Variovorax paradoxus: one gene and its partner. Each later gene encodes a partner of the first gene's protein in a complex. Links are inferred from orthologs where the notes say so. Each region holds a gene or a part of one and is shown on either strand. Other genes may lie near its edges.

Region 1 (4,320 bases):
GCAGGCCGCTATCAAGAAAGTAGCTGGATGCGGCGGTGCAGCGCGGGTGAGAGCCCGATCAGGCGAGAAGATGCCGACTGCACGGTTGTTGTGCACTGCACCAAGTTGAACGGCTGCAACGGTCTCAGCGCGGCGGCGTGCGGTCGAGCATGGGCAGGTAGTCGGCCATTGCCAGCATCGACTCGGCCACATCGACCAGCCGCCGCTTCTGGTTCATGGCGGTCTGGCGCAACATCTTGTGCGCGTCTTCTTCGCTGAGCCGGCGGTGCGCCATCAGCAGGCCCTTGGCGCGTTCGACGATCTTGCGTTCGTTGAGCGAGGCGCGCACGGTTTCGAGCTCGTCGCTCATGGCCTGCAGGCGGTGCGACTGTTCCTGGACCATGTCGAGCACCGAACGCTCAAGATGGCGGCCGAACTGGGCGGGCGCGGCCGACTGCGCATCGGCATCGTCGAAGAACAGGGCGCCGGCCTGCGGGGCCAGCGTGTCGAGCAGCTGCCGGTATTCCTGCAACTCGCTGCGCGCCTGCACGGTCTTGCGCTCGCACAGCGAGCGCAGGTCGGCGGCCAAGCGGTCCTCGACGATCTTCATGGCGTCGATGCGGCGGGTGCAGCAGTCGAACCAGGCCTGGCTGAGCGGCACGTCAGCCGGCGCTGAGGCGGCACCGCGGCGGCGGATGCGTTCGAGCTCGGCCACTTCGGCATCGGGCTGGCTGTTGCGCCAGAGCGCGAGCACGGTCTCGCCGGAGAAATCGGCAAACACCTGGAAGCAGCGCTCCTGCGATTCGATCAGGTGTAGCCATTGCAGGCGCTGCGCCTCGTCGCTGCGGCCCATCGCCAGCGCGGCGGAGCCGAAGGCGCGCTCCTGCCCGGCGAATTCCTTGCCCTGCATGAAGTTGAACATCGCGACCAGCAGGCGCGAGATCTCGGGGTCGGTGGCGCCGTCGGCCGCCTCGAACACCACCGACAGCAGGCCGGCGACGAGCTTGGCGAACGCAGCGGTGGACTGCGCGGGCTTCAGTTCGAGCGCGTCGATGCGGCGGCGCAGGCCGGGCAGGGCGTCCAGGCCGGGGAGCACCCAGGCGATGCGGCTGAACAGGCGCGCGCTGTTGCCGGGGCCCGCACCGCGGTGGTTGTCGGCCTCGAGCTGGTCGAAGCCGGCGCGCACCTCCTGCTCGAGCGCAATGCATTCGGCGATCTGCGGGCCGCGCTGGTCGGCGAAGCGGGCGCCGCGCGAGGTGAGGAACATGTTCGACATGCCCCGCTCGCGCTGCAGCGCGTGGACGAGGCGGCCGATCACGCCCACCAGCTCGCTGGTGCGGGCGAGCTGATCCAGCTCGTCGATTTCGCAGCGGCGAGCGGCAATCAGAAAACTCAGTCCGGATTTCATGGCGGGTGGGCGCGGGGCTCTGGCTCAGTCACTGCAACATCCGTGCCCCGGGGGCGTGGAGGCCGGCACCGTTTGCCCCTTCGCGGGTGCCGGCGGAGGGCGCCGCCTACACTCGGCGGCATGCTCTTGTTGGGAATCGAATCATCCTGCGATGAAACCGGCGTGGCGCTGGTCGAGTCGCACGGCGACGCGCTGCCGTTGCTGCTTTCGCACGCGCTGCATAGCCAGATCGCCATGCACCAGGCCTACGGCGGCGTGGTGCCCGAACTGGCCAGCCGCGACCACATTCGCCGCGTGCTGCCGCTGACCGAAGCCGTCATGGCCGAAGCCGGCCGCTCGCTGGGCGAGATCGACGTGGTGGCCTACACGCGCGGGCCGGGGCTGGCGGGTGCGCTGCTGGTGGGCGCCGGCGTGGCCTGTGCGCTGGGCGTGGCGCTGGGCAAGCCGGTGCTGGGGGTGCATCACCTCGAAGGGCATCTGCTTTCGCCGTTCCTGAGCGCCGATCCGCCGGAGTTTCCGTTCGTCGCGCTGCTCGTGTCGGGCGGCCATACCCAGTTGATGCGGGTGGACGGCGTGGGTCGCTACGAACTGCTCGGCGAGACCATCGACGACGCAGCCGGCGAGGCCTTCGACAAGAGCGCCAAGCTCATGGGCCTGCCGTATCCCGGCGGGCCGTGGCTCGCGAAGCTGGCCGAAGGCGGCAATGCCACGGCCTTCAAGCTGCCGCGACCGTTGCTGCACAGCGGCGATCTCGATTTTTCATTTGCCGGCCTGAAGACGGCCGTGCTCACGCAGGCCAAGAAGCTCGGGGACCAGCTCGAAGCGAACAAGGCTGACCTGGCGGCGTCCACGCAGGCGGCCATCGTCGAGGTGCTGCTGAAGAAGTCGCTCGCCGCGCTCGACCAGACCGGGCTCAAGCGCCTGGTGGTGGCGGGGGGAGTGGGAGCCAACAGGAATCTGCGCGAGCAGCTGAATGCTGCGTGCGCGAAGCGCAAGGTGCGGGTGCACTACCCGGAGCTGCACCTGTGCACCGACAACGGCGCGATGATCGCCATGGCTGCGGCGATGCGGCTGCAGTCGGGGCTGTCGCAGGCGAGCGAGCGCTATGCCTTCGACGTCAGGCCGCGATGGCCCATGGCTTCGCTACCGGAGACTGCGTAAGCAGTTGCTTCGATCGGCCGATTGCCGGCAGCGGCAGCACGTCCAGCACATTGCGCCACAGTTGGCGCCACTGCGGCCAGTCGTGGCCACCCTCGGTCGTGAAGACGCGCCCCGGCGGCAGGGCGTCGGCCAGCAGCTTGTGGTTGCTGGCAAAGCGGTCGTCGAGCCCGAAGCCCAGGTACAGCGGCGGCAGGTTCTGCGACGGCTGGGCTTCCAGGTACTGCTGGAAGAAGGGCCAGAGCTTGCGGTCGGGCTCTTCGTCGGGCTGCGGCCCGGTGGGCGCCTGCCAGGTGCGCAGGCCGCCGGCCTTCTTGATCTCCGCGCCGAGCACCCGGCGCCCCAGGTAGGGCGCGAGTGCCACGATGCCGTCCACCGAGCCCGGCCGCGCCAGTTCGTGAATGAGCGCGCCGAAGCCGCCGATGGAAATGCCCACGAGCCAGATCGACTTGTAGCCCTTGGCGCGCTGCGGCTCGATGACCTCGGTGTGGAGGCGATCGCTCAGCGTCTGTTCGTAGTAGTAGGAAACATCCGCGTCCACCAGCAGGGAGTCGGCCGCCAGATGGCGTTCGCGCACGGCTGCGATGAACCCTTCGCGCTCGAACTCGTCGGGCTTCAGGTATGCCCCGGGCAGGAACACCAGGAGCGTGTCGGATTGTTCGTTGGGGTTGGCGGATTGAAGGTGCGTTTTCATGGTGCCTTTGGGGGCACCCGAACCGCACCGTAGCGAGTTCGGTGCGTTTACGAGACGCCCACGAAGAAGAAAGTTCTAGGAAAACGTCACATCATGTGACGTTATCTAGCGCTATTGTGAATAAGGTGCTCGTTTAAAGTCAAAACGAGGCCTTAACTAACATTTTCCTCTTGTGGGCATAGGCCAAATTAGTTGATTTGTAACTGAGTGGCTTGGCTCACGGGGACCAGTTTGCCGAGCTTCAGCGTGAGCACGCCGTTCTCAAGCTTCGCTTCGCTGGTGGCCACGTCGATGTCTTGCGGCAGCTCGTAGGCGGCCTTGAACTGGCGCTTGGCTTCGGCCTTGCTGTCGATGCGCAGCACGGCGCCTTCGATGCTGATCGCGAGGTCTTCGCGCGTGAAACCCGGCACGTCGAGCGAGAGGGTCCAGCTCTTGTCGTCCTGCTCCACGAGTGGCGAGCGGCGGGCACCGGCGAAGGCTTCGTTCACGAAGCGTTCGAACGAGCGGTCATAGGCGCGAGGAGCGAAGCGGGCGGTGCGAAGGGTGGGGGCGAAAAACATGATGAAGAACTCCTGAATCAACACAATGGGGACAAGGAATGTGTGTCCCTTACACTGCGCGGCCGTTCAATCGTGAGTGCCGCTTGACACCTCATCTAGGCGCAGCCGCACGCGTTTCAAGACAATGAATCCCCCCTTTATTTGGCGCCGCGAGGCCTTGAAATTCGCAGCGCTGGCGCTATGCGCGAGGCCCTTCGCCGCGCTCGCGCAGGCATCGGTTTCGGCGCCACCTGCGCCCATTCGCCTGGCTCTCATCGAAAGCATGAGTGGCCCCTTCGCCAACACGGGTGAAGCCGTGTTCCGCAATCTGCTGTGGGCGGTGGAGCGCGTGAATGCGCGCGGCGGCATCAAGCTGTCCGGCGGCGCGCGGCCCCTGCAGCTCGACCGCTACGACAGCAAGGGGCAGAACGAAGAGGCGCTCTCCGCACTGCGCGCCGCGATGGACGACGGCGCGCGCATCGTGCTGCAGGGCAACTCGTCGGCCACGGCCGCGGCGCTGGTCGATGCCATCGACAAGAACA
Region 2 (4,162 bases), 2.8 Mb from region 1 along the record:
CGGCCGTCGCGTCGACGATGCGCGCGCAGAAGTCATAGATGCGGCTGGCGTCGCCCTTGAATTGCCCCGGAAATCTGGCTGGCTCCGGATCGAGCCCCACGCAGAGCAGGGAGCCGTTTTTTTGCTGTGCGGCGGCCAGCTTGTCGAGGAAAGTCATGGGGCCTGATTTTAGGCGGCCCGCTTTCGGCCCTCAGCTTGGAGCGGGCGTGTGCTGTTCGGCGGCCAGGCAGAGGTCGGCCCAGGCGCGGGCCTTGTCGGCGGGATTGCGCAGCAAATACGCGGGGTGGTAGGTCGCCACCACCGCCGCGCCACCGACGGAATCCAGCGGCACAACGCGGCCGCGCAGCTTGCCCAACGGGTCGCCGCTGCGCATCAGGCTTTGCGCCGCCAACGGGCCCATCGCCAGCACGATGCGGGGGGCGAGCGCCGCGGCGTGCTCGTCGAAGGCCTCGTCGATTGCGCGCGGGCTGCCGGGCTGGCCGGCGGCCACGCCGCGGTGGGTGCGCATGAGGTGCACTGGCGTCTGGCCGTCGTGCAGCTTCAGTGCGCGCAGCATGTTGTCGAGCAGGCGGCCGGCGTCGCCCTCGAAGGGCTCGCCGTGGCGGCCGTCGGCTTCGGGCGGCATGTCGGCCACGACCAGCCAGCCGCCCTGCGTGGATTCCGGTGCGCCAGCGTCGGCATAGAGACGGCAGGGCGCCTCGACCAGCACGGCAGCGCCCTGGGACAGCGGCGCAGCCGCCGGGCGGGCAGCCGGTGCGGGTGCCGCAGCAGGCCGGGCGGCCGGTGCCGGCGCGGCAACGGGTGCTTCGACCTGCACGCGTTCTTCGACCACGGCTACCTCTTCTTCGGCAACAGCAGCCGTCTCAGGCGCCGCCGCTTCCACCGCCTCGGGCACGGGCCACCAGACCTTCACGCCCATCTCGTCGAGCATCGCGCGCTGACGCGCGTCGAGCTTCAATGTCTGTACCGCACTCATCGCAAGGCTCCCCAGGCGGAGCCTGATTCGTTCAAACGCAGGCTCATGACGACGGCGTCCTCGCGCTTGCCGTCGTGCGCCGGGTAGTAGCCCTTGCGCACCCCGACGCTGCGAAAGCCCTGGCGCATGTAGATGTCGAGCGCGCGCTGGTTGCTCTGGCGCACTTCGAGCCACAGCCACTGCGCCCCCTCGGCGCGCGACCAGCCGCCCAGCGCCTCGAGCATGAGCGGCGCCCAGCCCTGGCGCTGGAAGGCCGGCGCGACGGTGATGTTCAGCAGGTGCACCTCGTCGACGCCCTTCATGGCGACGTAGTAGCCGATCAGCGTTTCGCCCAGCAGGGTGACCGGCGAGCTCGCGCCCTGTGCCACGCCGGGCGCCAGCAGGCACTGGCAGTGGTAGCCCACGGCCATGGAATCGGTGAAGTTGGCGCGCGTCCAGGGGTGGCTGTAGGCCGTCTGCTCGACCGCGCAGACGGCATCGATCCGCTCGACAGTGAGCGGTTCGAGGCGGGCTTCGACGGGCTGGAGGACGGCGCTCATGCGGGTCAGTTGGCGGCGGCTGCGGCCGCCTTGATGGCGGCGCGCTCTTCGGTGGTTTGCGCCACTTTATCTCGAACATAGAGCGGCCAGGCCTGCGCGGCCGGCACCGTGCGCCCGGCCGCGAGCAGCGCGGGGGCCAGCCGCAGCATGGCGGTAGCGGTCGGCAGCGCCTCGTGGCGGGCAGCGGCCGGGGCGAGGCGAAGGCCGTAGGCGGCAAAGGCATTGCCGGCAAGCGCCCAGCCGGTGGGCACTTCGAGGTCTTCGGGCGACAGCAGCAGGGGCTCGTCGTCGCCACCAAGCGGGCCGTTGGCCGCGAAGTCGTAGCGCGCGGCATAGATCTGGTCCATGCGGGCGTCCAGCACGGCCACCACCTGCTGCACGCCGAAGGCATGGCGCGCTTCTTCTGCCACGGCGAGCAGCGTGTCGACCGGCAGCAGCGGCACCTTGGCGCCGAAGGCCAGTCCCTGCGCCACCGAGCAGGCGGTGCGCAGCCCGGTGAACGAACCGGGGCCGCGGCCGAAGACGATGGCGTCGAGCTCGGACAGCACCAGCCCGGCGTCGCCCAGCAGTTGCTGGATCAGCGGGAGCAGCGTGGTCGAGGCTTGCGCGCCGCCCACGCCGTTGTGCGCGAGCAGCCTGTCGCCGTGCAGCACGGCCACGGACAGGTGCTCGGTGCTGGTGTCGAAGGCGAGCAGCTTGGGCAGGGCGAGGGGCATCCGCCGATTATCGAGGGGGCGGCCAATCCCCAGGGTCACGCGCCGTTATCGCTGCGCAAAATCGCCAGCCCCGCCTTGCGCAGCGGCGCCAGCGCCTTGGGCGGAGCGTCCGGCGATACCAGCAGGCTGGTGGCCGAGGTCACGGGGTTCACCACCCACGCCGACGCCGCACCGAGCTTTTCCGACGAGGCCAGCACGACCGTCTCGGCCGCCGCAGCCATCAGTGCGCGCTTGATCTCGGCCTCTTCCAGGTCACCAGTGGTCAGCCCCGCCTCGGCGTGCACGCCGGTGACGCCCATGAAATACGTGTCGGCATGGATGCGCGCAATGGCCGCCATCGCCGCCGAGCCGACCGCCACCACAGAGTGCTTGAAGAGGCGCCCGCCGATCAGCACCACCTCGATGCCGGCATGCGCCACCAGTTCGATGGCCACCGACGGGCTGTGCGTGACCACCGTAGCCTGCAGGTTCGCCGGCAGGTGGCGCGCAAGCTGCACGGCGGTGGTGCCGCCATCGATGAACACCACCTGCCCCGGCTTCACGAGGCGAGCGGCGGCGCGGCCGATGGCCACCTTTTCGTCGGGGGCCAGCTGCTGGCGCCCTGCGAAGTCGGCTTCGGCTGCCGCGACCGGCAGTGCGCCGCCATGCACGCGCAGCAGCAGGCCCTCGGCGGCCAGCTCGCGCAGGTCGCGGCGGATGGTGTCTTCCGACAGGCCCAGTTCTTCGCTGAGCGACTTCGCAACGACGTTGCCGTCGCGCCGCAGGACCGAGAGGATGTGTTGCTTGCGCTGACTGGTGAGCATCGGCCGATGGTATCGGCGCGCGCCGTTTATTGCACGTTTTTTCTTGTTTTTGCACGAATACGCTCATATGCTCGCCGCCATGACCATCCAAGACCGCGTCCGGGTGCACGAAGTCACCCTGCTTTCCGACAACTGGTACACGCTGCGCACCACCGCCTTCGACTGGCGGCGCAACGACGGCCAGTGGCAGCGCATGCACCGCGAAACCTACGACCGCGGCAACGGCGCCACCTTGCTGCCCTACAACCTCGCGCAGCGCACTGTGCTGCTGACGCGCCAGTTCCGCTACCCAGCCTTCGTCAACGGCCACGACGACCTGCTGATCGAGGCCGCGGCCGGCCTGCTCGACGACGCGGAGCCCGAGGAGCGCATCCGCGCCGAGGTCGAGGAAGAACTGGGCTACCGGCTCGGCACGGTGCAGAAGATCTTCGAGAGCTTCATGAGCCCGGGTTCCGTTACCGAGAAGCTGCACTTCTTCGTCGCGCCCTACGAGCCCTCGATGCGCATCGGCGCGGGCGGCGGGCTGCCCGAGGAGGGCGAGGACATCGAGGTGCTGGAGCTGGCCATCGACGAGGCGCTGGCCATGGTGGCCGACGGCCGCATCGCCGATGCCAAGACGGTGATGCTGCTGTATCACGCGAAGCTGCACGTGTTTGCGCCGGGATAATCGGCGGATGCCTCTTGCCTTCCGCCGCGCGGCCTGCGCACTGACTCTCTCCTTGCTGGCCTCGGCTGGCGCCTTCGCCCAGCAAGCACTCCCGACCCAGGTCGATGCCGCCCTCGCCCGCGCCAAGGTGCCGCGCGAGTCCGTGACCATGCTGGTGGCCGAGGCCGACGGCACGCGCCAGCCGCGCCTGGCCTGGCGCACGCAGGCGCCGGTGAACCCGGCGTCGATCATGAAGCTGGTCACCACCTACGCCGCGCTCGACCTGCTCGGCGCGGCCTACAACTGGACCACGCCTGTCTACGTCGAAGGTACGGTGAACAACGGCGTGCTCAACGGCAACCTGTACATCAAGGGCCAGGGCGACCCGAAACTGGTGCTGGAGCGCGTATGGCTGCTGCTGCGCCACGTGCAGGGGCTGGGCATCACCACGGTGAGCGGCGACATCGTCATCGACCGCAGCG

The links. The genes of interacting proteins can lie anywhere in the genome.
Region 2: the proteins of tsaD (region 1) and tsaB are in contact, whole or in part, in a solved structure (PDB 4WQ4), measured with the Escherichia coli proteins. The link is inferred for Variovorax paradoxus from one-to-one orthologs.

What each region holds. Positions count from the first base shown.
Region 1 is NZ_CP102931.1:4,409,637-4,413,956, reverse strand. What follows is about bases 573-3,527. They hold tsaD (tRNA (adenosine(37)-N6)-threonylcarbamoyltransferase complex transferase subunit TsaD), read left to right. Parts: upstream 573-1,507; coding sequence 1,508-2,548; downstream 2,549-3,527. Other genes in these bases: NWF24_RS20825 (Hsp20/alpha crystallin family protein), read right to left, coding at 3,428-3,527; NWF24_RS20830 (alpha/beta hydrolase-fold protein), read right to left, coding at 2,505-3,239; NWF24_RS20840 (nitrate regulatory protein), read right to left, coding at 573-1,387. In the rest of the region: more of NWF24_RS20840, read right to left, coding at 125-572; more of NWF24_RS20825, read right to left, coding at 3,528-3,799; NWF24_RS20820 (branched-chain amino acid ABC transporter substrate-binding protein), read left to right, coding at 3,924-4,320.
Region 2 is NZ_CP102931.1:7,179,925-7,184,086, reverse strand. The notes cover bases 377-3,173. They hold tsaB (tRNA (adenosine(37)-N6)-threonylcarbamoyltransferase complex dimerization subunit type 1 TsaB), read right to left. Parts: upstream 2,232-3,173; coding sequence 1,521-2,231; downstream 377-1,520. Other genes in these bases: NWF24_RS33610 (GDP-mannose pyrophosphatase), read left to right, coding at 3,114-3,173; NWF24_RS33615 (DeoR/GlpR family DNA-binding transcription regulator), read right to left, coding at 2,267-3,034; rimI (ribosomal protein S18-alanine N-acetyltransferase), read right to left, coding at 973-1,515; NWF24_RS33630 (uracil-DNA glycosylase family protein), read right to left, coding at 377-976. Also shown: pyrF (orotidine-5'-phosphate decarboxylase), read right to left, coding at 1-157; more of NWF24_RS33630, read right to left, coding at 191-376; more of NWF24_RS33610, read left to right, coding at 3,174-3,701; dacB (D-alanyl-D-alanine carboxypeptidase/D-alanyl-D-alanine endopeptidase), read left to right, coding at 3,709-4,162. UniProt on the Escherichia coli protein: Required for the formation of a threonylcarbamoyl group on adenosine at position 37 (t(6)A37) in tRNAs that read codons beginning with adenine.